DNA from 4 places in the Mesorhizobium sp. M7A.F.Ca.US.005.03.2.1 genome. Region 1 is predicted to be linked to each of the others. Evidence: predicted binding sites of a transcription regulator. Region 1 holds the regulator's gene; each other region holds the start of a gene.
The links. Region 1 encodes PhoB, which activates phosphate uptake and scavenging genes when phosphate is short. Its sites were predicted from a motif close to TGTCATNNANCTGTCAT; they were not measured.
Positions count from the first base shown of each region.

Region 2: the regulator PhoB is predicted to act here: its motif matches at 7,683-7,699, upstream of EN991_RS05590 (RNA degradosome polyphosphate kinase).
Region 3: the regulator PhoB is predicted to act here: its motif matches at 3,669-3,685, upstream of phnF (phosphonate metabolism transcriptional regulator PhnF).
Region 4: the regulator PhoB is predicted to act here: its motif matches at 4,936-4,952, upstream of EN991_RS13080 (esterase-like activity of phytase family protein).

Region 1 is NZ_RZRP01000561.1:14-3,860, forward strand. It holds gene EN991_RS25605 (ROK family protein) at 287-1,534, shown strand; gene phoB (phosphate regulon transcriptional regulator PhoB) at 1,551-2,240, opposite strand; gene phoU (phosphate signaling complex protein PhoU) at 2,257-2,964, opposite strand; gene pstB (phosphate ABC transporter ATP-binding protein PstB) at 2,991-3,809, opposite strand; partial or broken gene EN991_RS25625 (ABC transporter permease subunit) at 3,827-3,847, opposite strand, start outside.
Region 2 is NZ_RZRP01000058.1:1,128-10,165, forward strand. It holds gene fumC (class II fumarate hydratase) at 1-1,164, shown strand, start outside; gene EN991_RS05570 (DoxX family protein) at 1,399-1,818, shown strand; gene EN991_RS05575 (DoxX family protein) at 1,977-2,381, shown strand; partial or broken gene EN991_RS05580 (IS110 family transposase) at 2,640-3,577, shown strand; gene ppx (exopolyphosphatase) at 3,815-5,350, opposite strand; gene EN991_RS05590 (RNA degradosome polyphosphate kinase) at 5,350-7,551, opposite strand; gene EN991_RS05595 (zinc-finger domain-containing protein) at 7,763-8,008, shown strand; gene EN991_RS05600 (FAD-dependent monooxygenase) at 8,028-9,038, shown strand, end outside.
Region 3 is NZ_RZRP01000180.1:396-8,120, forward strand. It holds gene EN991_RS12715 (alpha-D-ribose 1-methylphosphonate 5-phosphate C-P-lyase PhnJ) at 1-710, opposite strand, end outside; gene EN991_RS12720 (hypothetical protein) at 716-991, opposite strand; gene fosX (FosX/FosE/FosI family fosfomycin resistance hydrolase) at 988-1,407, opposite strand; gene EN991_RS12730 (carbon-phosphorus lyase complex subunit PhnI) at 1,404-2,516, opposite strand; gene phnH (phosphonate C-P lyase system protein PhnH) at 2,518-3,129, opposite strand; gene phnG (phosphonate C-P lyase system protein PhnG) at 3,129-3,590, opposite strand; gene phnF (phosphonate metabolism transcriptional regulator PhnF) at 3,723-4,472, shown strand; gene EN991_RS12750 (zinc-binding alcohol dehydrogenase family protein) at 4,550-5,569, opposite strand; gene EN991_RS12755 (ABC transporter permease) at 5,636-6,601, opposite strand; gene EN991_RS12760 (sugar ABC transporter ATP-binding protein) at 6,598-7,725, opposite strand, start outside.
Region 4 is NZ_RZRP01000188.1:476-8,110, reverse strand. It holds partial or broken gene EN991_RS13100 (substrate-binding domain-containing protein) at 1-226, shown strand, start outside; gene EN991_RS13095 (hypothetical protein) at 411-725, opposite strand; gene EN991_RS13090 (trimethylamine methyltransferase family protein) at 845-2,398, opposite strand; gene EN991_RS13085 (FAD-dependent oxidoreductase) at 2,411-4,822, opposite strand; gene EN991_RS13080 (esterase-like activity of phytase family protein) at 5,068-6,546, shown strand; partial or broken gene EN991_RS13075 (MATE family efflux transporter) at 6,722-7,635, shown strand, end outside.

The DNA of each region.
Region 1 (3,847 bases):
GCTGTGAATCTTTTCATATTATCCTCCCTGCGCCGCGTATGGCGCGACCAAACTGGCCCGAGGGCCGGCACAGAGGCCCTATTTTTTCGAGCCTCGAAAAAATACTGGGCCAACGCCCGAACGCTGTCAACATCGATTCTGATGGATTTTGATGTCGTCTCGAATTTTTTTCGGGCCTCGGAATAAATAAATGACACGGCGCGCGGCTTCTGCCAGTATTTGACCGCGTCACCGACAGCGTTCCAGGGCAGGAAGAACCGCGGCGACCGGGAGGATATGAAAGAGCATGTCGGTCGGAATCCGCCACGACGATTTGCGCCGCCGCAACCGCGCGATGGTGATCGCCGCGGTGCGCCGCGCCGGACAGCCGTCGCGCACCGAGATCGCCGCAACCACAAGCCTCAGCCATTCGACGATCTCGGCGATCTCATCCGACCTGATCGTCGAAGGCATCCTGACCGAAAGCAAGCCGAGCGAGGCCGGCTCGCTCAAACGCGGCCGTCCGCAGGTCGGCCTCAGCCTCAATCCGGAAGCGGCCGCGGTAATGACCGTGGTGCTGTCGCTGAACTTCCTCTCGGTCGCCGTCATCGACTATGCCGGCCAGGTAATATCCGAGGAACAGCGTCGGCTCGACACGCTGACGATGTCGCGCGACTCGCTGATCGGTGAGTGCACGGCAATCGTGCGGCGCCGCCTGGAAGATCCCGACCTGGACGTGCGCAGCATCGCTCGTATCGCGCTGGCCGTCCAGGGCATCACCGACACCCGTGCCCGCGCCATGCTGTGGTCGCCGATCACGCCGCACACCGACATCGCCTTCGCCGACATATTCGAAGAGGAGTTCGGCGTCCCCGCCATTATGGAGAACGACTGCAACATGATGGCGGTGGCGCTGCGCTGGCGCGATCCCGATCGTTACCGCGACGATTTCATCGCTATCCTTTTGTCGCACGGCATCGGCATGGGGCTGGTGCTGAAGGGCGAATTGTTCACCGGCACCCATTCCTCGGGCGGCGAATTCGGCCACATGATTCATCGGCCGAACGGGGCGCTGTGTCGCTGCGGACGGCGCGGCTGCGTCGAAGCCTATGCCGGCAATTATGCCATCTGGCGCAACGCGCGGCAGATGGGCGAGGATGCAGAACCCGTCGCCGATGTCAGCGACGCCGACATGCGCGCCCTGGCTGCCGCCGCCCGCGAGAGGGACGGACCGGAGCGGGAAGCCTACCGCAAGGCTGGCGAAGCGCTCGGCTACGGCCTCGGCAGCCTGTTCGCGCTGATCGATCCGGCCCCCGTCGCCATGGTCGGCGTCAGCGCCGCCGCCTTCGACCTGATCGAGCCGGCATTGCGGCAAGCGATTGCCCAGACCGCCGGCGGCCAGCATTCCAAGTCGATTTCCTTCGACACCGAGCCGAACGAACTGCCGCTGATCCGCGAAGGCTGCGCCATGCGGGCGCTGATCTTCGTCGATCAGGAGATTTTTGCGCCGGGCGTGCAGGCGAGATCCGGTCTCGGCGGCAAGAACGTGGCGTGAGTTCAAACGAGGGAGTTCAGTCCTCGCGAATGGCGTAACCCGCCCCACGGATGGTGCGGATGACATCGGGCATACGGCCGTTGTTGACCGCCTTGCGCAGCCGGCCGACATGCACATCGACCGTGCGTTCGTCGATGTAGATCGTCTCGCCCCAGACATTGTCGAGCAGTTGGCTGCGCGAGAACACGCGGCCTGGATGGCGCATCATGAATTCAAGCAGGCGGAATTCCGTCGGCCCGAGCCGGATTTCGCTCTTCTTGCGATAGACACGGTGCGATTCGCGATCGAGCACGATATCGCCGACCTTGAGCACGCTGGACAGCACTTCCGGCTTGGCCCGGCGCAGCAGCGCCTTGACCCTGGCCATGAACTCCGGCGTCGAGAAAGGCTTGACCAGATAGTCGTCGGCACCGGTCGAGAGGCCGCGCACGCGGTCGCTTTCCTCGCCTCGCGCGGTCAGCATGATGATCGGCAGCCGCTCGGTCTCGGGACGCATCCTTAGCCGGCGGCAGAGTTCGATACCGGAAACCGCAGGCACCATCCAGTCGAGCACCAGAAGGTCTGGAACGTTCTCCTGCAGCCGGATTTCGGCCTCGTCGCCGCGCGTCACCACCTCGACCTGGTAACCTTCGGATTCGAGATTGTAGCGGAGCAGCACGCCTAGCGGCTCCTCATCCTCCACCACCATGATGCGTGGCGCGATCATCGGCTGGTCACCCCTGTCATGCCGCTGGCGCGGACATTGCCGTCTCGTCCTGCTTCGGACGATTGGCTGGCAACTGCGTGCCGGTCAAAACATAATAGGCATTTTCGGCGATGTTGGTCACGTGGTCGCCGATCCGCTCGAGGTTCTTGGCGCAAAACAACAGGTGCGTGCACGCCGTGATGTTGCGCGGATCTTCCATCATGTAGGTCAGCAGTTCGCGGAACACCGATGTGTATTTGACGTCGATGCGTTCATCATTGTTTCTGAGCGTGGCAAGCGCTGCCGCGTCAGCGGCGGCATACTCGTCGACGACCCCCTGCACCTGGATCAGCACCAGCTGCGCCATCGCGTCGATCGAATGCGAAAGGTCGTGCGGCGTGACGCTCAGCCCGACAGTGCCGACGCGCTTGGCGATGTTCTTGGCAAGGTCACCGATGCGCTCGAGGTCGCCGGCCATGCGGATCGAACCGACTACCGCACGCAGATCGTTGGCCATTGGCTGGCGCTTGGCGATCAGCGTGATAGCACGATCGTCCAGCTCGCGCTGGCGTGCATCCATGATGGCGTCGTCGGAAACCACCCGCTGCGCCAGCGCATTGTCCGAATTGAGCAAAGCCCTGGTCGAGCCACCGACCATCGAGCGGGCGAGATCGCCCATGTCGCGGATCAGCTGGCTGATCTGCTCCAGATCCTCATCGAAAGATGCGACGGTATGTTCACCCATGATCTTCGTCCCTCATATGCCAGAGATCAGCCGAACCGGCCGGTGATGTAGTCCTGGGTGCGTTTGTCGTCGGGGGTGGTGAACATCTTGTCGGTGGCGCCCTCCTCGACCAGATAGCCAAGATGAAACATCGCGGTGCGCTGCGACACGCGCGCTGCCTGCTGCATCGAATGGGTGACGATGACGATCGTATAGTTCTGACGCAGTTCGTCGATAAGTTCCTCGACGCGAGCGGTGGCGATCGGGTCGAGCGCCGAACACGGTTCGTCCATCAGGATCACCTCGGGTGACACGGCGATGGCGCGTGCAATGCACAGGCGCTGCTGCTGGCCACCGGAAAGACCCGTGCCAGGTTCCTGCAAACGGTCCTTGACCTCGTTCCAGATCGCCGCCTTCTTCAGGCTGGACTCGACGATCTGATCCATGTCGGCCTTGCGCTTGGCCAATCCGTGGATGCGCGGACCATAGGCGACGTTCTCGTAGATCGACTTTGGGAACGGATTGGGTTTCTGGAACACCATGCCGACGCGCGCCCTGAGTTCGACGACATCGATGTTCTTGTCGTAGATGTCCTCTTCGTCGAGCGTGATCTTGCCGGTTACCCGTGCTGAATCGATGGTGTCGTTCATGCGGTTGAGGCAGCGCAGGAAGGTGGACTTGCCGCAGCCGGAGGGGCCGATCAGCGCCGTCACCTGGTTCAGGCGGACGTCGAGATCGACGTCGAACAGCGCCTGCTTCTCGCCGTAGAACACGCCGACCTTGTCGCCGCGCATTTTTATCACTTCGTTCGACTTCATCTTGTCGCCCACTGCGTTTTCAAGGGACTGTTCGGTCATGATGTTCATACCAAAATGCCTTTTTTCTACCAGCGCCGCTCGAACCG
Region 2 (9,038 bases), on a different contig from region 1:
GCGCAAGAGGTCATCGACGGCAAGCTCGATGAGCATTTCCCGCTGGTGGTCTGGCAGACCGGTTCGGGCACCCAGTCCAACATGAACGCCAATGAGGTGATCTCCAACCGGGCGATTGAGATGCTGGGCGGTGTCATGGGCTCCAAGAAGCCGGTGCATCCCAACGATCACGTCAATATGAGCCAATCGTCGAACGACACCTATCCGACAGCCATGCACATCGCCTGCGCCGAACGCATCGTGCACGATCTGTTGCCGGCACTGAAGCACCTGCACAAGGCACTCGCCGCCAAGAGCAGAGAGTTCAATCACATCATCAAGATCGGCCGCACGCACACGCAGGATGCCACCCCCCTTACGCTTGGCCAGGAATTTTCGGGCTATGCCGCGCAGGTCGCTTCGTCGATCAAGCGCATCGAGCTGACGTTGCCCGGGTTGCAGGAACTGGCGCAGGGCGGCACCGCCGTCGGCACCGGCCTCAACGCGCCGGTCGGCTTCGCCGAAAGGGTCGCGGATCGCATCGCCTCCATCACCGGCATCGCCTTCGTCACCGCGCCGAACAAGTTCGAGGCGCTGGCGGCCCATGATTCCATGGTGTTTTCGCACGGCGCCATCAATGCGGCGGCCGCCGCGCTGTTCAAGATCGCCAACGACATCCGCTTCCTCGGCTCAGGCCCGCGCTCGGGCCTTGGCGAACTGTCGCTGCCGGAAAACGAACCGGGCTCGTCGATCATGCCGGGCAAGGTCAATCCGACCCAGTGCGAGGCGCTGACGCAGGTCTGCGTACAGGTGTTCGGCAACAATGCGGCGCTCACCTTCGCCGGCAGCCAGGGTCATTTCGAGCTCAATGTCTACAATCCGCTGATGGCCTACAACTTCCTGCAGTCGGTGCAGTTGCTCTCCGACGCCTCGGTCTCCTTCACCGACAATTGCGTCGTCGGCATCGAGGCCCGCGAAGACAACATCAAGGCGGCACTCGACCGATCGCTGATGCTGGTGACGGCGCTGGCGCCGACCATCGGCTACGACAATGCCGCCAAGATCGCCAAGACCGCGCACAAGAAGGGCACCACTTTGCGCGAGGAAGCGCTCGCCACCGGGCTGGTCAGCGAAGCCGATTACGACCGCCTGGTGCGGCCGGAGGATATGACGCATCCGGGGTAGGCAATTCCAGGAAAAGTGTCTGCGGTTTTCGGTCCGGAATTGCGTCACCAAAAGCCCGATATTTCGTGAGGGGAGAATTTACTCCCGTCACGACCTCACCCGAAGCGAATTTTGCGCAGGCCGCCCGATCACGGAAACGTAAGTACTGTGAACAATGTGTCGCCAGTCTGGTGGCTTTGGTGAACAGTCGGTTTGCTCTATCTCCCCGGCATCAACCCATCCCGGAGAGCCACCATGTCCACCAACATTTCAGTCGCCGGTTCCGGCGCATCCAATGCCTCGACCACCATCCTCCTCGGCCGCGTCCTGCTCGCGGTCATCTTCCTGCTTTCAGGTTTCGGCAAGCTCACCGCCATTAGCGGAACAGCGGGCTATTTCGGCAGCCTCGGCCTGCCCTTGCCGACCGTAACGGCCACCGTCGTCGGCCTGATCGAGCTTCTCGGCGGCCTCGCCATCCTCGTCGGCTTCAAGACCCGGATTGTCGCTTGGGTGCTGGCGGTCTTCACGGTCGCTACCGGTTTGGTCGCCCACACCGGTTGGGCCGACCAGATGCAGATGATCCAGTTTCTCAAGAACCTCGCCATTGCGGGCGGCTTCCTCGTGCTGGCTTCCTCGGGCGCCGGTGCCTATTCGATCGACGCCAAGCGCGGCTGAGCCAAGACCCGGCAATAGCCGAACAAGAAAGCGGCGCGGAATTTTCCGCGCCGCTTTTTCGTTGTTGGTGCATGATCGCCGATCTGTCGGCCGGAGTTTCTGATAGGATCGGGGCTATCGGGACGAGGCCGGCCGGCGGCCGACAACGGAGTGTGAACATGCCCCGCAACGCGCTGCTCCTGCTCTCCCGGCTGCTGCTCGCCGCCCTGTTCGTGCCTTCCGGTTTCCATGCATTGAGCGACATCGCCGGCACCACAGGCTACTTCGCCGGCCTCGGCCTGCCGCTGCCGACACTTGCCGCCTGGGGCACGGGACTGTTCGAACTGATCGCCGGGCTGCTCATCCTGGTCGGTTTCCAGACCCGGATCATAGCGCTTCTGCTCGCTGCCTTCTGTATCGTCGCCGGCTTCATCGGCCATTATGGCCAGGGCGGCGGCGACGCGATGCTCGCCTTCCTGCACCAGCAGATGCTGATGAAGGACATTGCGATATCAGGTGGGTTTGTAGCGCTGGCGATGGCCGGCGCCGGCGCATGGTCGATCGACGGGCGCGGCGCGGTTTGATATTTTTGCTTACACGCGCCCGAGCTGGTCGCCCCCCACTCCGTCCCGGCTTTGCCGAGCCACCTTGTATCTACACGAGAGAGATTTCGTGGGATTAGAGCGATTGAGCCAAGGTCCGGGTGGCCGCCCGGACCTTGGCTTGGCGAAGTCGCCCGTACCACCTGAGGTTACAGCCGCGGGAGAGCTTGGGATCTTCGCCTTCATCACGCACGACCGAACAGTCGCTTGGTTCCAACCGTACGCACAAGGCAGGTTACCGTGAACAGGATTATTTGTGGAGTTGATGTTTCGAAAGATTGGCTGGACGCGCATGTCTGGCCTGGCGGAGCGGCAGCGCGCTTCGCCAACGACGCGGCGGGGATCGCAGCTCTTTGGCTGTTCTGCCGCAGCCATGACGCAGCCCTTGCGGTGATGGAGGCATCGGGCGGCTATGAACGGCTGGGATTCATGCTCTTGTGGACGCACGGCATGCCGTGCGGCGTGGTCAATGCCAAGAGCGTGCGCCGTTTCGCCGAGGCGATGGGCTATCTTGAGAAGACCGACAGGATCGACGCCGCTGTCATCGCCCACTACGGCGCAGTCAAGAACACTGTGCCGACGCCACCGCCAAGCGCCGCCCAGCAGCGGCTTGCCGCGTTGGTTGGCCGGCTTTGCCAGATTGTCGGCGATGCGACCATCAACAAGCAGCGTAGAAGTGCCGCACGCGACGCCGAGGTATGCGCCAGCATCGAGGCGATGCTGGCCTTCCTCAAGCGCGAGCAACGGCGCCTGGAAGGCGAGATTGCCTCGATGATCGATGACGATCCGCTGTGGGCCAGGCTGGAGCAGGCCTTTCGTTCGCTGAAGGGCGTGGCCGGACGCACCGTCGCCCGCCTGATGGCCGAACTGCCCGAGATCGGCCTCATCTCCAACAAGGCCATCGCCAAGCTGGCAGGCCTCGCTCCCTTCGCCAACGATAGCGGCAAGCGCACCGGCAACAGGCATGTGCGCGGCGGACGCGCCGGGCCGCGTGGCATCCTCTTCATCGTCGCAGCCATCGTGGCCAAATTCGATCCAATCTCAAAGCTTTCGCTCAACGGTTGCAACAGGCGGGAAAGCCAAAAATGCTCATCCGCATCGCACTCGCCAGAAAACTCCTCGTCATCCTCAATGCAAAAGCACGCGATGCGCGCAACGAGTTCGCGAGTGCAACTTGACACCCCAGATAGTCGCTCTCCCCCGATCGACGGGGTAGAGGAAGGGCGCGAGCCTATTGCCGCCAACGCTCTTCCAACGAGGCTCCCTTCCTTTCCCTCCGGATGGGGGAAAGGTGACGCTGCAAAGCAGCGACGGATTGGGGAAGCCGGTCATCAAACGCGAAGCCGCCGGCGAAGTACGACCGGCAAGTCTCCGCTTAAGTCAGATAAGACACGGGTCTGCTAGCAGCTAGCGCCTTATTTCACCGACATGCTGGGGCCACCCTCGACGGCCAGCACCAGCCGGCGGTTGGTGATCCTGGCCAGCTGCGCCAGGCGCCCGGCCGGCCGCTCGCCATAGAGGTCCGCCAGCGATGCCGGCAAGACCAGCGCCAGCACGCCGTTGGCGCGCTGTTCCCATTTCAGCCTGGGCATGATGCCGGGCATCGACGCCGTCAGCAGGTAGACGACGCGCATCATCGCGGCGAGCACGCGGGCGCGCTCCAGATAACGCGGCGATGCCAGAGCCTTGATCTCGGGGGCGATGGCTTCGTTGAAGATGCCGTCGTGACGATAGGCGTTGGCCATCGCCAGGAAAGCACGGCCAGGATGGTCGACGCCGAAGAAGGACGCGTGCGCAATGATGTTGAGCGATTGCTTGCCGCGGTATTCGGGATGCGCGCGCCAGCCGATGTCGGCCAGCAATGCGGCCGCGTGGCGGTAGCGCGCCTCGTCCTCGGTCTCGTCGATGCCGAAGGCGGCAAAGGTCTTGGCGGTCCAGTCGACAAGTTCGTGCGCATGGGTGACGGAGCGCGAGCGCAGACGGGCGAGTTCCTCCGAGGCCGAAATCAGCGGATCGGCCTTCTGCTCCGCCTCGTCGAGCAGCGAATAGAGAAAGCCTTCGCGCACGCCGAGCGCCGAGACGATGATCTTCGACGGCTGCATCGCCGCCATGATCTCCTGCAGCACGATGGCGCCATAGGGCAGCAGCGAACGGCGGTTCTTCGAAACGCCTTCGATGCCCTTGACCTTCTCGATCTCGGCCTTGGCCACCTGCTTGAGGAAGTTCGCCGCGCTTTCGGCCGATATCTCGTAATGGTGCATGACGCCAAGCGGATAGTTGGTCATTTCCATGTGCAGCCGGGCAAGATTTCGCCAGGTGCCGCCGACGGCGTAGAAGGGCCTGCCCTGCCCGCCTTTCAACAGCTTGGCCTTCGCCAGTTCGTCACGCGCGACCCTGCCCGCCTGGGTCAGCGAGTTCTTCGCCATGTCCTGCAGGCGCAGGCCGCCCAGCGGCAGCGTGATGCCGTCGCCGATCGCCTCGCCGCTGACATCGACCAGTTCGAGGCTGCCGCCGCCCAGATCGCCGGCGATGCCATCGGCCGGATGGAAACCGGAAATGACGCCGAGCGCGGAATAGTACGCTTCCTGACGACCGCTGATCACTCGGATCTCGGTCTTCAGCACATCCTCGGCGCGGTGGATGAAATCGGGGCCGTTGACCGCCTCGCGGGCCGCCGCGGTCGCCAGCACATACATCTGCTCGGCGCCGGCCTGGTCGGAAAGCGCACGAAAGCGGCGGAACTCTTCCATCGAGCGCGTTACCGCCTCGGGGTCGAGCTTGCCGGTCGAAACGATGCCGCGGCCGAGACCGGCCAGCATCTTTTCGTTGAACAGCATGGTCGGCGAGCGCGCCAGCCCCTCATAGACGACGAGACGGATCGAGTTCGATCCGATGTCGATGATGGACAGCGGTCGGCGGTCCTGCAGCCGGCCCTGAGAATCAGACAGCATCAGCCGGACGCTGCGGCGTTCTTCTTGCGGCGCTTGAACTGCGCGATGCGCTTGGGCGCATGCGACTTCAGCGCGTCACCCCGTCCCGACAGGCTCGGATTGGTCATGAAATATTCCTGCGCGTTGAACGGTTCCTCGCCCTCCTCCAGCACGACGCGCCGGGAGGTTCCATCAGCCAATACGTCGAAACTTTGCTGATTGTCCATAATGTTGCCCAGCATGATCTGGCCAAGGATCTGTTCATGCACAGTTGGATTGGTGATCGGCACCATGGTTTCGACGCGGCGGTCGAGATTACGCGGCATCAGGTCGGCCGAGGAGATGTAGACGATCGCCTCGTCCGACGGCAGGCCGAAACCATTGCCGAAACAATAGATGCGGCTGTGCTCGAGAAAACGGCCGACGATCGATTTTACGCGGATGTTTTCCGACAGGCCCGGAACCTGCGGCCGCAGGCAGCAGATGCCGCGCACGACAAGGTCGATCTCGACGCCGGCGCGGCTGGCATCGTAGAGCGCGTCGATGATGATCGGATCGACGAGGGCGTTCATCTTCATCCAGATGCGCGCCGGTTTGCCTTGCACCGCGTAGGCAATCTCGTCGGCAATGTGCTTCAGGATGCGGCTTCTCAGCGTGAACGGCGAGATCGCCAACCGCATTTCGTCCGTCGGCTCGGCATAGCCGGTGATGAAATTGAACAGCTGGGCGACATCGCGGGCAATCGTCGGATCTGTGGTGAAGAAGGACAGGTCGGTGTAGATGCGTGCGGTGACCGGATGGTAGTTGCCGGTGCCGAGGTGCACGTAATTGCGCAGCTTGCCGTCCTCGCGCCGCACCACCAGCGACATTTTCGCATGTGTCTTCAGTTCGAGAAATCCGAACACCACCTGCACGCCGGCCCGCTCCAGGTCGCGCGCCCAGCGGATGTTGGCTTCCTCGTCGAAACGCGCCTTGAGCTCGACCAGCGCGGTGACCGACTTGCCGGCCTCGGCCGCGTCGACCAGCGCGCGCACGATCGGGCTGTCGTTGGAGGTGCGGTAAAGCGTCTGCTTGATCGCCACCACCTCCGGATCGGCCATTGCCTGGCGCAGGAACTGCACCACCACATCGAAGGATTCGTAAGGGTGATGGACGACGATGTCCTTCTCGCGGATGGCGGCGAAACAATCGCCGCCATGCTCGCGGATGCGCTCGGGAAAACGCGGATTGTAGGGCGTGAATTTCAGGTCGTCGCGGGGAACGGCGACGATCTCGGAAATCTGGCTGAGCGCCAATGGACCGGTCAAGACGCTGATGCGGCTGGACGACACGCCAAGCTCGCCGGCGACGAAATCGCGCAATTCGCCAGGCATCAGCCTGTCGAATTCGATGCGGATCACCGATCCGCGCCGACGCCGCTTCAGCGCCGTTTCGAACAGGCGCACGAGGTCCTCGGACTCCTCCTCGACCTCGATATCGCTGTCACGGATGATGCGGAACGTGCCGGAGCCCTTGACCTCGTAGCCGGGGAAGAGCTTGCCGATATAGAGGCCGACAGCCTCTTCCAGCGGGATGAAGCGGACATGATGCTTGCGGTCCGGCAGACGGATGAAGCGCTTCAGCGCCACCGGCAGGCGCAGCAGCGCGCTCATCTCCTCGCCGTTCTTGCGATGGCGCAATTGCAGCGCCATCGAGAAGCCGAGATTGGGGATGAACGGGAACGGATGCGCCGGGTCGATCGACAGCGGGGTCAGCACCGGGAAAACCTGTTCCTGGAAATGGTCTTCCAGCCAGATTTTCTCGTCCTTGGTCAGCGCATCGCGGGTGATGCTCTCGATGCCTTCCTTGTTGAGCAGCACGGTGAGCGCCGAAAGGCTCTTCTGCTGGTCTTCCTGCAGCCGCTCGACCTCACGCAGCAGCTGTTCGAGCTGCTGTTCGGGGGTGCGGCCGTCGGGGCTCTTCAGCGTGATGCCCTCGCGCACCTGGCCGGCAAGACCGGCGACTCGGACCATGAAGAACTCGTCGAGATTGGCGGCCGAGATCGACAGGAAGCGGACGCGCTCCAGCAGCGGATGATTGAGGTTCAGCGACTCCTCGAGAACGCGCCGGTTGAACTGCAGCCAGGAAAACTCGCGGTTGACAAACCGGTCCGGGTTGCCGCCTTCCGGGCGAGCCACCTCGACATCCACGAATTCGTTCTGCACCGGCTTCAGTTCGTTCATGATTCCCGCTCTTCCACACCCGCTCAAGCCGGCTAGCCAGTCACTCTAGCGACCCATGGTCCCTCCCGGAAACCGAAATCGGTTTTCGGGCCATGGGTTAACCGGCTTAACTTATCCTCTGACAGGCTTTTGCGACAGTTTGATTTCATCGAACTTGCAAAGAGGCCTGATATGATCCAGATGCAGACGAGACTGCGTTAAGGAGACGACGATGGCAGGCGGTTCCATTCCCCATTTTCAGAACGATGCGGGCTATCCGGCAATCGACATCGGCGTGAAGGAATTCATGTGCACGGGCGCCAATCCGCCTTTCGACCACCCGCATGTGTTTCTGGACATGGGCGACGACAATGAAAAAGTCTGTCCCTATTGCTCGACGCTCTACCGCTATTCGCCGAAGCTGAAGGCGACGGAAACGCTGCCGGCCGGATGCATCTACATCGAACAGGCCGCCTGAGACTTTCGCGACCAGCCCGATGAACGACACGCGTTCCCGGCAAATTGTCGTCGCCGGGGCCGGTGTCGCCGGATTGACCGCAGCCCTTGCATTCGCCTCGCGCGGCTACGCGGTTCGGGTGTTCGAACAGGCGCAGCGCCTGGAAGCTGCCGGCGCCGGCATCCAGCTCTCTCCAAACGCGACGCGCATCCTTCGCCAGCTTGGCGTGCTCGACCGGCTGCTGCCGGCAGCGGTGCGGCCGCAAGCCGTGGTGTTGAAGAAGGCCGCGACCTTGCGCGAACTGGCGCGCGTGCCGCTGGGGCAAGCCGCCGAAACCCGCTGGCAAGCACCCTATCTCGTCGCGCACAGGGCCGATCTGCAGAGCGCATTGACCGCGCGCGTTGCCGAGGTGCCGGATATCCATCTCACCACCGGCGCGCGCATCGGCGACGTTGCCTCCGGCCCGCATGGCATCACGGCGACGGCCGAGATCGACGGCAAGACCATCGAGGCGGAGGGCTTCCTGCTGGTCGGGGCCGATGGCGTCTGGTCATCGGTGCGCGCACTTGTCGATTCGGCCAAGGGCTCGCCAAGAAACCATTTCTCCGGCGAACTGGCCTGGCGCGCCACGGTCGCGGCCGGCAGCGCCGCCGGTCGGAGCTTTGCCGCCATCGGCGCCAGGGACTGCGTCACCACCTTCCTGCATCCTGGCTTCCATATGGTGGCCTATCCCGTCAGCAAGGGTGCGGCCTTCAATCTCGCGGCCTTCACCAGGGGCGACCGCATTGCCGAGGGCTGGTCCGGCAACGCCGACGCCGGGATCCTGACCCGAGCCCTGCGCGGCACCGCGACAGAACTTGCCCGTCTGGTCGAGCAGGCCGGCCCGTGGACCGCATGGCCGATCCACACTGTTGACCCGCAACAGCCCTGGACAACACCGAACGGCATCGCGCTGATCGGCGACGCCGCGCATGCGATGACCCCATTCGCAGCGCAAGGTGCGGCCATGGCGATCGAGGATGCGGCGACGCTTGCCGACATCATCGCCGAC
Region 3 (7,725 bases), on a different contig from region 1:
AAGGTCTGGACCTCGAACGGATGATCCTCGAAGTCGAGGCTGACCACTTCGGTGAAAGGCGGCACCGCGTAGATGCGCTTTTCGCGGCCGGCGCCAAACAGCTGCAGGGCCGGCGAGCGGTGCATCTTGGGATTGTCGAATTTCGGCGTCGGCGAGGGGTCCATCACATAGCGGCCCTCGACCTTGACCGGATAGGCATAGGTGGTGGCGATGCGGCCGTGCTTGGCGATGTCCTCGTAGAGCTTGACGTGCATGAGGCCATATTCCTCCAGCGCGTGCATTTTGCGCGTTTCGGTCTCGCGCGGCTCGAGGAAGCGCAGGGGTTCGGGGATCGGCACCTGGTAGACCAGCACCTGGGCCGCCGTCAGCGGATGCTCGGGAATGCGGTGACGGGTCTGGATGATGGTGGCGCTGGCAGTGTCGGTCGTCACCGCGACATTGGCGACTTTCTTGAAGAAGGCGCGGATCGACACCGCATTGGTGGTGTCGTCGGCGCCCTGGTCGATGACCTTCAGCACATCGTCCGGGCCGATGATCGAAGCGGTGACCTGGACACCGCCGGTGCCCCAGCCGTAGGGCATCGGCATTTCGCGCGAAGCGAACGGCACCTGGTAGCCGGGAATGGCGATGCCCTTGAGGATCGCCCGGCGGATCATCCTTTTGGTCTGCTCGTCGAGATAGGCGAAGTTGTAGGTGGCGATGTCGGTCATGGCGATCACATCCACATTGTGCTATCGAATTGGCGTCCAGGACGCGGATACAGGGGCGAATTCAGATAAACTCGACCGGATGGATGCATCTCGGAATTCTGTTGGTGGTGTTCGCCGGCGTCGTTCTCTTCTTCCTTCGGCGCATGATTTTGCCCGGCCCCAAAGAAGGCTCTCAAGGTGAGTCCGTGGGCGTCGGGAATGGTGATTACTCCGGGTATGACGGCTATGGCGGTCATTCCCACGATGGTGGCGGCCATGGTGGCGTCGGGCACTAAATTCATTCCGCAGCCTCCAATCCCCTGGCATAGCGCGCCAGCCGCTCATTGAGCGTGCCGGTGTGCAGTTCGAACATGTGGTTGTCTTCGTCGTAGAAATAGATCGAGCGGCCTTCACCCTCGACGCGCGGGCGCGGCGGGCGCATGTCGAGGCCGAGCCTGCCGATGCGCTCGGCATAGCGGTCGAAATCGGCGTCATCGATCTTGAAGGCGATGTGGTTGTAGCTGCGCTCCGGCAAGGGTTCGCCCTCCATGATGGCGACCCAGATGTCACCGATCAGGAAGAATTTTTCGCGCGACAGCGAGAACTGCCTGGCGTCGCTGGCATAGACTTCGCGCGCGTCGAATACGCCCTCGAGGATTTCGGTCATCCGCTCGAGATCGCGGACGATGAAGGTCATGTGGGAAAGGCCCTCGATCATTCCGCGGCCTCCCGCTTCTCTTCGACCTTCACGGGGTTTTCGCGCGCGTCATATTCGGTGCGCATGCGGCGTACGAGATCGAGTTCTGCCTGGAAGTCGACATAGTGCGGCAGCTTCAGATGCTCGACGAAGCCGGTCGCCTGGACATTGTCGGAGTGCGAGATGACGAACTCCTCGTCCTGGGCCGCGGCGACGACATCCTCGCCGAGCTCTTTCGCGCGCAGCGCCCGGTCGCAGAGTGCCACGGCCATCGCCTTGCGTTCGCTCTGGCCGAAGACCAGGCCGTAGCCGCGGGTGAATTGCGGCGGCGCCTTGGCCGAGCCTTTGAACTGGTTGACCATCTGGCATTCGGTGACGCGGACAGTGCCGAGCGGCACCGCGAAGGGCAGTTCGGGCACGTCGAGCTCCAACTCGACTTCGCCGATGCGGATCTCGCCGACGAAGGGGTGGTTGCGGGCATAGCCGCGCTGGGTGGAATAGCCGAGCGCCAGCAGGAACCCTTCATCGCCGCGTGACAGCGCCTGCAGGCGGATGTCGCGCGCCATCGGGAATTCGAGCGGCTCGCGGGTGATGTCGCCGGGGACATGGTCCTGCGGCATGTCGCCATCCGGTTCGATCAAGCCTTCGCGGGCGAGGATCGCCGAGACGCGCGGCATGGCTTGCGCTTCCGTGTCGCGCAGCAAGGGCTCGGCGACATCGGCGCCGGCGGCAAGCTCGGGATCGAGCAGCCGGTGGGTGTAGTCGAAGGTCGGTCCGAGCAACTGGCCGCCGGGCAGGTCCTTGTAGGTCGCCGAGACGCGCCGCTCGACCAGCATGTTGGCGGTGTCGATGGGCCTGGAGTAGCCGAAGCGCGGCAGCGTGGTGCGGTAGGCGCGCACCAGGAAGATCGCCTCGATCATGTCGCCGCGCGCCTGGACGATGGCGAGCGCGGCCAGTTCACGATCATAGAGCGAGCCTTCGCTCATCACCCGGTCGACGCCGAGCGCCAGCTGCTCGACGATCTGGTCGAGACGAAGGGCGGGCACCGAACGGTCGCCACGCCGGCGGTCGGCCAGCAGGCTGTGGGCGTTGGCGATTGCCGCTTCGCCACCTTTTACCGCGACATACATCTTACGCCTCCATCGTCTTGATGCGCGTCGTGCGCGGTAGGCAGGCGATGCCGCCTGATGTGGCGAGGATGATGTCGACGCCGCGCGGAAAGCGCTTGATATTCTGCTTCCACTGCTCGACGAAATGGCGTGGCATCTGCGCCGGCGCGATCGTGGCGCTGGTTTCGATGCCGGGACCTTCGAGCAATAGCGGCGTGCCGGAGACCAGATCGCTGACCTGCAGGATCAGCGTGGTCGAGCGGTCGGGATAATCCTGCGTGCCCTGCGAAAAGCCATCGAGCGCCATCATCTCGGCAGGTGCTGCGATCAAGGCGAAATGCGCATCGGCCGGTGTGTTGGCCAATGGCGCGCCGGTATGGAACCCAAGCCACGATCTGATCGCGGTGGAGGCCTGCAAAGCCGGGTCGAGCCAGAGCGGCGTGTCATTGTCGCACAGCGCCAGTGCGATGGCGCCGGCGGTAGCCGAGAGCGGCACCGGCGGGCGGGCGAAGGCCGGCAGCGGTTGCACGCTGCCCGGCCGAGCCATTGCGTCCATCACGGCGCGGAACACGGTCTGGGCGTTGAAGACCGGATCGGCGAACCCGCCCTCGATCGATTGCGCTGCAATGTCCATCAGTCTTCTCCGCGAACCATGGTGAAGAAATCGACCTTCGTTGCCGCCGTCTCGGCGCGGCGTTTTTCGTGCGCCAAGGTCAGAGCCGACCGCAGAGGCGCTATCAGTCCGGTCTCGACCTCATTGCGGCGGGCAGGGTCCTGCCATAGGGCGTCGGCGATAGCCGCCAGCTTCGCCTTCTGCTTGTCGCGGCCAAGCGCATAGCAATGGCCGACCTGTCCGGTGGGTAGCCTGACCGTGGCGCGGGTGACGGTCGCCTCGCCGACATTGAAAGGGGCGCCGCCGCCGCCGATGCGGCCGCGCAGGGTGACAAGGCCGGTTTCGGGGCCGCGCAACAGCTCGGCGTCCGAAGGCAGTCCGGCCTCATTCCAGAGCCGTACGATGTCATCGCCGCTGGATTGCGTAAGGGTTGCCATGGCGGCTTTGCGCTCGGCCTGGTCGCGGGCTTCCTGTCCTCGCATCAGCAGCATTCCTCTTTGTTAATTTGTCTATTGATGTAGACAACTATACAAATTATATCTATTATCTAACGCGTGTCCATGACGGGTGGATGACAGCGATAGAAGACTGGGCGCTGGAAGGTTGGGGCAATGATGGTCGGGCGGCTGTTAGCGGACAGCATCGAGCGGCGCAGTGGCGTTTCGCTGTGGCGGCAGATCGCCGACAAGATCCTGCATGCGATCGCCATCGGCGATTTCACGGAGAATGCAGCGCTGCCGCCGGAGGTGGCGCTGGCAGAACGCTATGGCGTCAACCGTCACACGGTGCGCAACGCCATATCAGCCCTTGTAAGGGAAGGCGTGCTGCGGGCCGAGCAGGGGCGCGGCACCTTCGTACTGTCGCGCAAGCGGCTGTCCTATCCGATCGGGGCGCGCACACGTTTTTCGACAGGGCTGCAAGGGCAAACGACGGAACGGCACATCGTCCTGCTCGCCTCGTCGGTCGAGCCGGCCAGCCAGCGCGTCGGCGAGGGACTGGGTCTTCCCAAGGGAGCCGATGTGATCCGGTTGGAAACGCGCGGCGAAGCCGACGGACGGCCGGTGTCGCGCGCTGCCGGCTGGTTCGAGGCCCGGCGCTTTGCCGGCATCGATGCCGCGATGGCGGAAACAGGCTCGATCACCGCATCGCTGGCGCGGTTCGGCATAGACGACTATCTCAGGCAATCGACCGTGCTGTCGGCGCGCCATGCCGATGCGGCGGACCTTGCCGACCTCGACCTGCAGCCGGGCGCCATCGTGCTGGTCACGGTTGCCGTCAACGTCACGCCGGACGGCCAGCCGATCCAGTTTTCCGAGTCGCGCTTTCCGGCCGAACGGGTGGAGCTGAAGCTGTCGGCGCTGTAGGGAGTGCCCGGCCCAGCTCGGCCGCATTCACTTGCCAGCGGCGGCGCATTTGAGGACCGGCTTCGCCGCCTGCCATGTTATAACCCCACCTCGATCACAGCCTTGATCAGGCCGGATTTCTCATGCGCCCAACGAGCCAGATCGCGCGGCGTGGCGGCGAGTGTGGTGCGGTGTGTGACGAGCTTGGCCAGTGGTACGGCCCCGTTGCGGATCGAGGCGGCGACATGGTCGAAGTCGGCGCGCAGCGCGTTGCGGCTGCCGATCAGCGTCATCTCGCGCTTGTGGAATTCCGGATCGGAAAAGCTGATGTCGTCCTTGACGACGGAGACCAGCACCAGCGTTCCGCCATGCGCGACATGGGCGAAGGCCGACTGCACCGACTGGGTGTTGCCGGTGGCGTCGAAGACCACATCGAAGCCTTCGCCTGATGTCGCTTCCCTGATCAGATCGGGCACCGCGCCGCGCGAGCCGTCTAGGGTCTGGAAACCAAGCTCGTTTCCAGCGAAGGCGAGCCTTTCACTGCTCATGTCGAGCAGCGTCACGTCGAGCCCGGCGATGCGGGCGAAGATGGCGGTGCCGAGCCCGATCGGGCCGGCGCCGATGACCAGCGTGTGGGCGCCGGGGTCGGCGCGGGCGCGCCGCACGGCATGCGCGCCGATGGCCAGGAACTCGACGGCAGCGGCGTCGGCCAGCGAAAGGCCGTTGGCCGGATAGAGATTTTGCGCCGGCACCAGGATGCGTTCGCACATGGCGCCGTCGCGATGCACGCCAAGCACCTCGATCCTGACACAGCAATTGGGCTTGCCGTGCCGGCAGGCGATGCACTTGCCGCAGGAAAGATAGGGGTTGACGACGACGGGCTCACCAATGGCCAGTTCGACGCCTTCGCCGGTCTCCATCACGGTACCCGAGACCTCATGACCCATGATGCGGGGATAGGCGAGGAACGGGTGCTTGCCCTCGAAAATGTGGTAGTCGGTGCCGCAGATGCCGACATGGCTGACCGCCACCAGCGCCCAGCCGGGAGGCGGTGTCTCGGGTGCGGGCCGGTCTTCAAGGACAAGATCGCCGGGCGAACGGCAGAGGACGGCTTTCATGCGCTAATCCAGTCATGAAATCGCCGGCCCGTTGGTGTGGCGGACCGGCGGTTGATTGCGGGGTCGCTACTTGCCGCGGCGGCGCAGGCCGTCGAAGTAGACGATGATGATGATCAGCGCGCCGGTGATGATGCGCTGCCAGAACGAATTGACGTTGAGCAGGTTGGCGCCGTTGTTGATGGTGGCCAGGATGAAGGCGCCGAGCAGCGGCCCATGCACCGAGCCGACAGCGCCGAACAGCGAGGTGCCGCCGATGACCGACGACGCGATCGCCTGCAGTTCCCAGCCCTCGGCCTGCGTCGGGTTGCCGATGCCGATGCGGGCGGCCAGCAGCACGCCGACGAAGGCGGCGCACAGGCCCGACAGCGTGTAGGCCATGTAGATGGTGCGCTGGACATTGACGCCGGACAGGCGCGAGGCCTCGGCGTTGGAGCCGACCGAAAACAGGTATCTGCCCCAGCGGCTGTGGTGCAGGAAGATATAGGCCGGAATGCCGACCAGGATCACCATCCAGAACAGGTTGGGGATGCCGATGAAGGAATTGCGCGAGAAGGCGGTGAAGGTGTCGCTGTTGATGTTGATCGAATTGCCGTTGGTCATCAAAAGGCCGATGCCGCGCAGCGAGGTCAACGTCGCCAGCGTGATGATGAAGGGCGGCAGGCCCATCTTGACGATACCGAAGCCGTGGAACATGCCGATGGCGACACCGACCAGCAGCGTCACCAGAATGGCGAGCCAGATGGGGAAGCCGGCATTGATCATCATGGCCACGACCACGGTGGCGAAGCCGACCACGGCGCCGACCGACAGATCGATGCCGCCGGTGATGATGACGAAGGTCTGGCCGACCGCCATGATGGCGATCATCGAGCCCTGGCGCAGGAGATTGGCTATGTTGTTGGCCGAGGCAAAGCTTGTCGTCGTCACGGAGAGGAGGATCCAGAGCAGAACCAGCAGCGCCAATAGCGTCAGCCCGAACAGGACATTATAGTTGCGCTTCGGTTTTTCGACGGCGATCGCCTCGGTGCTCATATCTGTCCTCCCAGCTTTTCTTGTTTCTCGGCGAGCGCCTGAGTGAGAATATCCTCGTGGCTGGCGGCGTGAAAACCGTGCGTCGCCACCAGTTTGCCGCGCCGGAACACATGCAGCGTATCGGCGAGTTCATAGACTTCCGGCAGATAGGACGAGATCAGGATGATGCCGGCGCCCTTTGACAAAAGCGCGCCGAACAGGCGGTAGATCTCGGCCTTGGTGCCGACATCGACGCCGACGGTCGGTTCGTCGAAGATGAACAGCTTGGCGCCGTGCGCCAGCCATTTGCCGATGACGATCTTCTGCTGGTTGCCGCCCGACAGGCTGGATGCCAGCGCGCCACGTGTCGGTGTCTTGATGCGCAGATCGGCGATCTGGCGATCGGCCTGCGTCTTCTCCTGCGTGCTCGAAATCAGCAGATTGTTCGAGATGCGCTTGTAGATCGGCAGGTTGAGGTTGAAGCCGACCGGCAGGTTGAGGCAGAGGCCCTGGTCGCGGCGGCTCTCCGGCGCCAGCGCCATGCCGAGCTTGATCGCGTCATGTTCGGAATTGACCTGTACCTCCTTGCCTTCCCAGAGGATCTGGCCGGCGGATTTGCGGTGGCGGCCGTAGAGCGTGGTGACGAACTCGCTGCGTCCGGCGCCGATCAGCCCATAGAGTCCGACGATCTCGCCGGCGCGGACCGTCATCGAGACATTTTCGAAGCCCTTGCCGGACAGGTTTTTCGCCTCGATGATGGCGGCGCCCGGCGTGAAATGCTCCTTGTGATAGACCTGCTCGATCGAGCGGTTGATCATCATCTTGACCAGTTCGGCATCGTTGGTCTCTGCGATGTTGCGGGTGCCGACCAGCGTGCCGTCGCGCAGCACGGATACCCGGTCGGCGAGTTCGAACACTTCCTCCATGCGGTGGCTGATGTAGATGATCGTCACGCCTTCGCCCTTCAGACGGCGGATCAGCGTGAAGAGCTGGTCGGCCTCCTTGCGGGTGAGGTAGGCGGTCGGCTCGTCGAAGATCAGGAATTTGGTGCCGCGCACGGTGGCGCGGGCGGCGGCTATCAGCTGCTGCTGGCCGATGGTCAGGTCGCCGAGCGTGACATGCGCCGGCAGGTCGAAGCCGAGGTC
Region 4 (7,635 bases), on a different contig from region 1:
GGGTATCAGGCCGGGTCACGACATGGCAGTGACCGTCATCGTCGACACGCCGCTCTGCCGCTATTTCTCGCCAGCCCTGACCGCCTTCCGCCCGGCGCTGGAGCCGATGGGACAACGGCTCGCGGAAATGCTGCTGGCGTCGCTTCCCGCCTTCGCCGGCCCGGAGGGTCCGCGGATCATCCGCGAGGTCTGGCCGCTGGAACTGGTCGCGCGCGACAGCGATTAATCGCAGCAGCAGGACCTGGCGAATTTGTCAAACGCTGAGCCAGGGTGTGTTGAGATTCAGGTCAGGCCGAGCCGAAAATGATGGCTTTTGAGAACCGGAGCGGAGCGGACATTCGGGTCCGTGAGCACCGGAAGCGCAGAAAGCCGTCGTTTGCAGGCCGGCCTCACCTGAATATCGACATACCCTAGTCCACCTTCTTCTCGCCTCGCTCCCCGGCCTTGACGATGTCGCCCGTGGTGAACAGGATTTCCTTCAGTTCCGCGCGCCAGTCCTTCTTCTGGCGCAGCAGGAATTCGAGATCCATGCCGAAATGCTTGAACTCCTCGCCCTGCGCGTTCTTCATGATGGCGCGCGCCTGCGGGTCCTTCTCCACCGACATGCGCTGTTCGTACCAGCTGATCGCTTCCGCCTCCTCGATCAGCGAGGTGATCATGCGGGCAAAGGTCCGCACCTCCTGCGACAGTTCTTCAGGCGGTTCGTGATACTGGTCGAAACCCATGTCGTCCTCCCCTCAAACAGCACACCGGTGCGCAGTGCACCGGCCGCAGCCTTGAATGCGCGGGAGGCGCTATAGGTTCCGGATCACGCCACAACCAGGGCGATCAGCGGGAGCCAGCCTCAAGACACCGGCGCCGCTCCGCCCTCTGCCGTGCGCCGCGCGATGAACTCGTCCAGCACGCCTGATGTGGCGACGGCCGAGGTCGGCGGCGCGAAATCGGCAAGCACCCGCCTCCAGACACCGGTGGCGCGCTCGCTCGCCGTCTTCGAGCCGCTTTGCGTCCAGTTGCCGAAATTCGACCAGTCCGCCACCAGCGGCTCGTAGAAAGCGGTGCGGTAGCGGGCCACGGTGTGGCTGGCCGAGAAGAAATGCCCGCCCGGCTGCACCTCGGCGATAGCTTCGAAACCAATCGTGTCGGTGTCGCCGGGCGTCGCAGCACAAAGTTCAGCCACCGTCTGCAGCGCCTCGATGTCGGTGATCAGTTTCTCGAAGGAGACACTGAGGCCGCCCTCCAGCCAGCCGGCAGCATGGATGCACATCGTCGCCCCGGCCAGCACCGAGCCCCACAGCGCGAACTGCGTCTCGTGCGCGGCCTGCGCGTCGGAGATGTTGGCCGCACTGCCGCCGCCGGACCGCCAAGGCAGCCCGGTGAAGCGCGCCAGTTGGCCGGCGCCCAGCGTCGCCTTGACGTGCTCGGGCGTGCCGAAGGCGGGCGCGCCGGATTTCATGTCGACATTGGAGGAGAACGAGCCGTAGACGACCGGCGCACCCGGCCTCACGATCTGCGCCAGCGTCAGCCCGGCCAGCGCTTCGGCATGCTGCAGCGTCAGCGCGCCGGCGACCGTTATCGGCGCCATGGCGCCCGCCAGGCAGAACGGCGTGATGACGGAGACCTGCCCCGCGCGAGCGAAATCGATGATGCCTTGCGCCATCGGAATGTCGAGCTGACGCGGCGAGTTGGTGTTGATGACGGTGTAGCAATGCGCGCTTGCCAGAAACTCCTCTTCCGACAAGCCGCGCGCCAGCCGCAGCATCTCGAACCCGTCCTCGACTTGCGGCGTTCCGCGCGCGAAGACGAACGGGAGCTTGTCCGACAGCGTCAACTGCGCGCGGTTGACGGCATAGTGCCGAAAGCGGTTGTCGACATCCTGAGGTTCGATGCAGGGCCCCAGCATATGCAGCACATCGAAATGCTGCACCAGCCGCATCAGATCCTCGAAATCCGCCAGTGTTCCCGGCCGCCGGCCGCGCTCGAGATCGGTGACGTTCGGCGCCCCGCACCCGGCCAGGAAGGTCATCGAGCCGAGCTCCAGCGTCAGATCGCGGGCGCGCGAACCGGCGTAAGCGTGGATCGACTTCGGCGCCGAGGCGAGTGCCGCCGTCACCATGTCACGGCCGATGCGCACCATGTCGGTGTCTGGATCGACCAGGGCGCCGGCATTGGCAAAATGCTCACGCGCTTGCGGCAGCAGCACCTTGATGCCGAGCTCTTCCAGCACCCGCAGCGCCGTGTCGTGGATCGAAGCCACCTGGTCGTCCGAAAAGATCGGCTGCGGCAGGAACGGGTTCTTCAGCGAATGGTAATTGGGACGGCGGCTGCTTTCGCTACCGGCCTCGCCCGTGCGTCCACGCCGGCGCTCGCGCCTGCCGTCCCGTGCCGCGTCATCGACCATCGGAAATCCTCCTCATTGCCGCATTGCCTTGCCCAGGGGATCGTAGGGCGAGGCCGCGACGACACGCGCCGGCCGTTCCTCACCTACGACATGCACGGAGAGCGCGGTGCCCTCGCCCGCGAAATCGCGGTCGACCAGAGCCAGCGCCAGGCTCTTGCCGACCGTATAGCCATAGCCGCCCGAGGTGACGAAGCCGACGCGTCGGCCCTGATGCCAGACAGGCTCAAAACCGCTGGCATCGGCGTCGAGCGCATCGATTTCCAGCGTCACCAGGCATTGGCCGCTGCCGGCCTCCCGCTGTTTCAACGCTGCTTCGCGGCCGATGAAGTCGCTCTTGCCGAAAGCGATGAAGCGGTCGAGACCGGTCTGGCCCGGCGTATAGCCTTGCGTGAATTCACGCGACCAGATGCCAAAGCTCTTCTCCAGCCGCAGCGCATTGAGCGCATAGTAGCCGATTTCAGCAAGGCCCAGATCCTCGCCCGCAGCCAGCAGCGTGTCGCGCAACGTGGCGTGCATGGTCACGGGGCAACTGATTTCGAAGCCGAGTTCGCCCGCGATCGACAGCCGCGCCACACGTGCCTGCACCATACCGATGTCGAATGCGCCACAGGCCATGAACGGCAATGCTGCGCCGGAAACATCCTGATGCGTCGTGCGCTCCAGAATCTCCCGCGCATTCGGCCCCGTGAGCAGGAAGCCGCTCATCGTGTCGGAGAGGTCGGCGATGGTGACGCCCTCCGCCGCATGGCTCTCGAACCAGCGCATATGGAATTCCCGGAGATAGTAGGAGCCCATCAGCCAATAAGAGCCGCCGCCCCAGTTGAAGACGGTGAGGTCGCCCTTCAGCCGTCCGTCATGGCCGAGCATCGGCGCCAGGCCGGCCCGCCCCGCCTTCGGCAATCGGCAGGCGAGCAGCCGGTCGAGCCACGCCTCCGCACCCAGCCCCGACACCGCATAGCGCGCATAGGCCGAGATATCGACGAGGCCGGCGGCGCGCCGCACCTGCAGCGCCTCCTCGCCGACGATGTCGAAGGCGTTGGAGCGCCGCAGCGTCGTGCTCTCGGCAAATCCCATCGGCGCGAAATAGGCCGGGATTTCCAGCCCCCAGGAAGCCGTCCATTCGCATCCCGCCGCGCTCATGCCGTCATAGGCGCCGGGGCGTTTCAGCGGCCGGCCGGCGGGCAGCCGTTCATTGGGAAAGGTCATGACGAACCGGCGCGAATAGAACTGGCGCGTCGTCTGCCTGAGATATTCGCGGTTGGCGGCGAAGGCACCGTAGCGAGCGATATCCATGCCGAAGATGTCGGCCTGCGGTTCGCCGAAAATCATCCATTCGGCCAGCGACTTGCCGACGCCGCCGCCCTGGCTGAAACCGGCCATGACGCCGCAGGCGACCCAGTAGTTCTTCAGGCCGCGCACCGGCCCGACAATCGGATTGCCGTCCGGCGTGAAGGTGAAGGCGCCGTTGACCCATTTGCGGATACCGGCCGTCGCCAGGCAAGGGAAGCGCTCATGCGCCTTGGCGAGTTCCGGGCTGATGCGGTCGATGTCTTCCGGGATCAGCTCTATGCCGTAATCCCACGGCGCTCCGTCCATGTTCCAGTGCTTTGGGTTCTGCTCATAGACGCCAAGCAGCACACCCTTGCGCTCCTGCCGCAGGTATGAAAAGCCGTCGAGATCGACGGCGATGCCGATTTCCCTGTCAAGTGCTGCGATCTCCGGAATGTCATCGGTGATGAAATAGTGGTGCTCCATCGGCGTCACCGGCAGGTCGACGCCGGCCATGCGGCCGAGCTGCTTCGCCCACAGCCCGCCGGCATTGACGACATGCTCGGCGATGATGGTGCCCTGCTCGGTGATGACGTCCCAGCGCCCGTCGGCACGTGCTTTCAGCTCGACGACCCGGTTGCGCAAGATGATGTCGGCGCCGCGCTTCTTCGCAGCACCCGCATAGGCATGCGTGGTACCGTACGGGTCGAGATGGCCTTCGTTGGAATCATGCAGGCCGCCAAGAACACCGTTGACGTCGACGATCGGGCAGATCGCCTTGATCTCGTCGGGCGTGACCAGGCGCGCGGTCTCGATGCCGACCGACTGGAACACGGCCCAGGCTGATTTCAGCCACTCCCAGCGCGCGGGATCGCTGGCGATGTTGACGCCGCCCGTCATGTGCAGGCCGATATCCCAGCCGGATTCGGCCTCGATCTCCCGGTAGAGATTGATGGTGTAGTCCTGCAGCGCCGCCACATTGGGATCGGCGTTGAGCGCATGGAAGCCTGCCGCCGCGTGCCAGGTCGAACCGGCCGTCAGTTCTGCGCGCTCGATCAGCGCCACATCGCTCCAGCCGAACCGCGTCAGGTGATAGAGCACCGAGGCTCCGACCACGCCACCTCCGATGACGACTGCGCGGTAGTGCGACTTCAAGGCTTCCCCTCCACGGTTGGTCCGAAGACTGGAGTATATATCCACTGGACATAAGTGTCCAGTGCCGGCGCGCGCGCATCGTTTTTCGTCGACCGCCGGCATGCACTGCGCGCTGTCACGCAAGCATCATGTTCGCGCCGTAGACCGCGTTTCGGGGAGGCTTGCGCAACATCATCGATGTCGTACCTCTTTCAGTTTTTCGTCCCCCGGCCGCTCCGGCACATCCGTCACAAAGAGGATTATCCATGAAGCACCTGTATCGACCCGCGTCGCTTGGCGTCGCGCTGGCCTTGTTCACCGCCTTGGCGCCGGCGCTCGCCGACAGCACCGCGACCGTCGGCGGCCTCGTCAACAAGGGGCTGGTCGGCGTCGGCCGCATCCCGGCCGCTCAGCGCGACAAGTTCGGCGAGACCTTCGGCTCGGGTTCCGGCATGGCGATCGACGCATCAGGCTGGACGCATGACACCGCCGGCTACAGGGGTTCGCTCTGGCTGTTGCCGGACCGTGGCTACAATGTCGTCGGCACCACCGACTACCGGCCGCGCCTCAACACGATCGCCATCGAATTTGCTCCGGTCGCACCGGGCGCTGCACCTGCTGCCGGCCAGGAGCAGACGGGCGTCAAGGCAACGCTCGCCGACACCATGCTTCTCACCGACGACAAGGGGGCTGATGCCACAGGCCTCGACCCACTCAACGGCGTGCGCGCGGCAAGCGGCGACATGCCGATCCTGCCGCAAGCCGACAATGGCAAGCTGGCGCTCGACAACGAGGCGATCGTGCGGCTGCCCGATGGTTCGATGTTCATCTCCGACGAATACGGCCCGAACATCTATCGGTTTTCCGCCGACGGGCATCTGCTGTCGGCAACCCAGCCACCGGCCGCCTTCGTGCCGATGCGCCACGGCACGCCGAACTTCGCCTCGGACAATCCGGGACCCGGTGCCGCCGAGCCCGATCCGAAGGACCCCGAGACCGGCCGCCAGAACAACCAGGGCCTGGAGGGAATGGCGATGACGCCGGACGGCAAGTTCCTGATCGCGGTGCTGCAATCGGCGCCCCGGCAGGATGGCGGCGATTCGCCCGCGACGCGCCAGAACACGCGTGCGCTGGTCTATGACGCGTCCGACCTCGCCCACCTCAAACTGGCGCATGAGTATGTCGTGCCGTTGCCGGTGTTCAAGGATGCCAAGGGCAAGACCAAGATCGCCGCGCAGAGCGAGATCGTGGCGCTCTCCGACAAGACCTTCCTGATGCTGGCGCGCGACAGCGGTAACGGCCAGGGGCTGAAGGGCGACACCTCGCTGGTGCGCCAGATCTTCGTCGTCGACGTCTCGGCCGCGACCGACATCGCCGGCGGCGCCTTCGATGCCGCCGACAAGCCGCTGGCGCCCAAGGGCGTGCTCGACCCGTCGGTGATGCCGGCCAAGCTGACGCCGTTCATCGACATCAACGACAAGGGCGAACTCGGCCGCTTCGGCCTGCACAATGGCGCGCCGAACGACAAGAACAACCTGTCGGAGAAGTGGGAGGCGATGTCGGTGGTCAGCGTTCTCGATCCGAAGCTGCCCGACGACTACTTCCTGTTCGTCGCCAACGACAACGACTTCCTCGCCCAGGACGGTTTTCAGGTCGGCGCACCCTACAAGGCGGAAGACGGCGCCGATGTCGACACCATGTTCCTGGTCTATCAGGTCACGCTGCCGGGTCTCGCCGGGAAGTAACGGCCACTGCACGGGCGGGCGCGCTTGGCGCGTCCGCTGGGCTCGCGGCAGGCATGAACGGGGCAGCGGCCTTTCAGCCGCGCGTTCGCAAGGGTGCATCTCGGTCCCGCCTGCGATATCATCGTGGACTGGATCCAAATCACCATCCGCCGAGTTGCCCGCCATGGACGAAAAAATGCCCGCGCGCCGGCGCACCGGCGACCTGACCAGCGGCCCGATCCCGCGCACGCTTCTGCTGTTCGCCCTGCCGGTGCTCGGCTCCAACGTGCTGCAGTCGCTCAACGGCTCGATCAACGCCGTCTGGGTCGGCCGTTTTCTCGGCGAATCGGCGCTGACCGCCACCTCTAACGCCAACCTCGTCCTGTTCCTGATCCTCGGCACTGTGTTCGGCATCGGCATGGCGGCCACCATTCTGGTGGCCCAGTCGGTCGGTGCCCGCGACCTGCCCGAGGCGCGCCGCATTGTCGGCACCAGCGCGACATTCTTCTTCCTCGTCTCGGTTGTCTTCGCGGTCTGCGGCTGGATCTGGGTTGACGCCATTCTCAACACGCTCGGCACACCGGCCGACGCCTTGCCGCTGGCGCGCTCCTATCTGCGCATCATCTTCGTCGCCGTGCCGATGATGAACCTTCTGTCCTTCGTCATGACCGTGCTGCGCGGTGCCGGCGATTCACGCACGCCCTTCTTCTTCATGGCGCTGGCCGTCGTCCTCGACATCGTGCTCAACCCATTGCTCATCGCCGGCATCGGACCGTTTCCCGAACTCGGCATCGCGGGCTCCGCCACGTCCACGCTGATCGGCCAGACGGTAAGCGTGATCGCCATCCTGATCGTTCTCTATGTGCGCAAGCATCCGCTGCGGCTGGCCGGCGCCAATCTCGCTCTGTTGCGGCCCGATCCCACCTTGCTGCGCATCGTCGTCTTCAAGGGCGTGCCAATGGGCCTGCAGATGATCGTCATTTCGGCGGCGGCACTGACGGTGATGGGCATAGTCAATTCCTACGGCTCACAGGTCGCCGCCGCCTACGGCATCGCCGCCCAGCTGTGGACCTACATCCAGATGCCGGCGCTCGCCATCGGCGCCGCGGT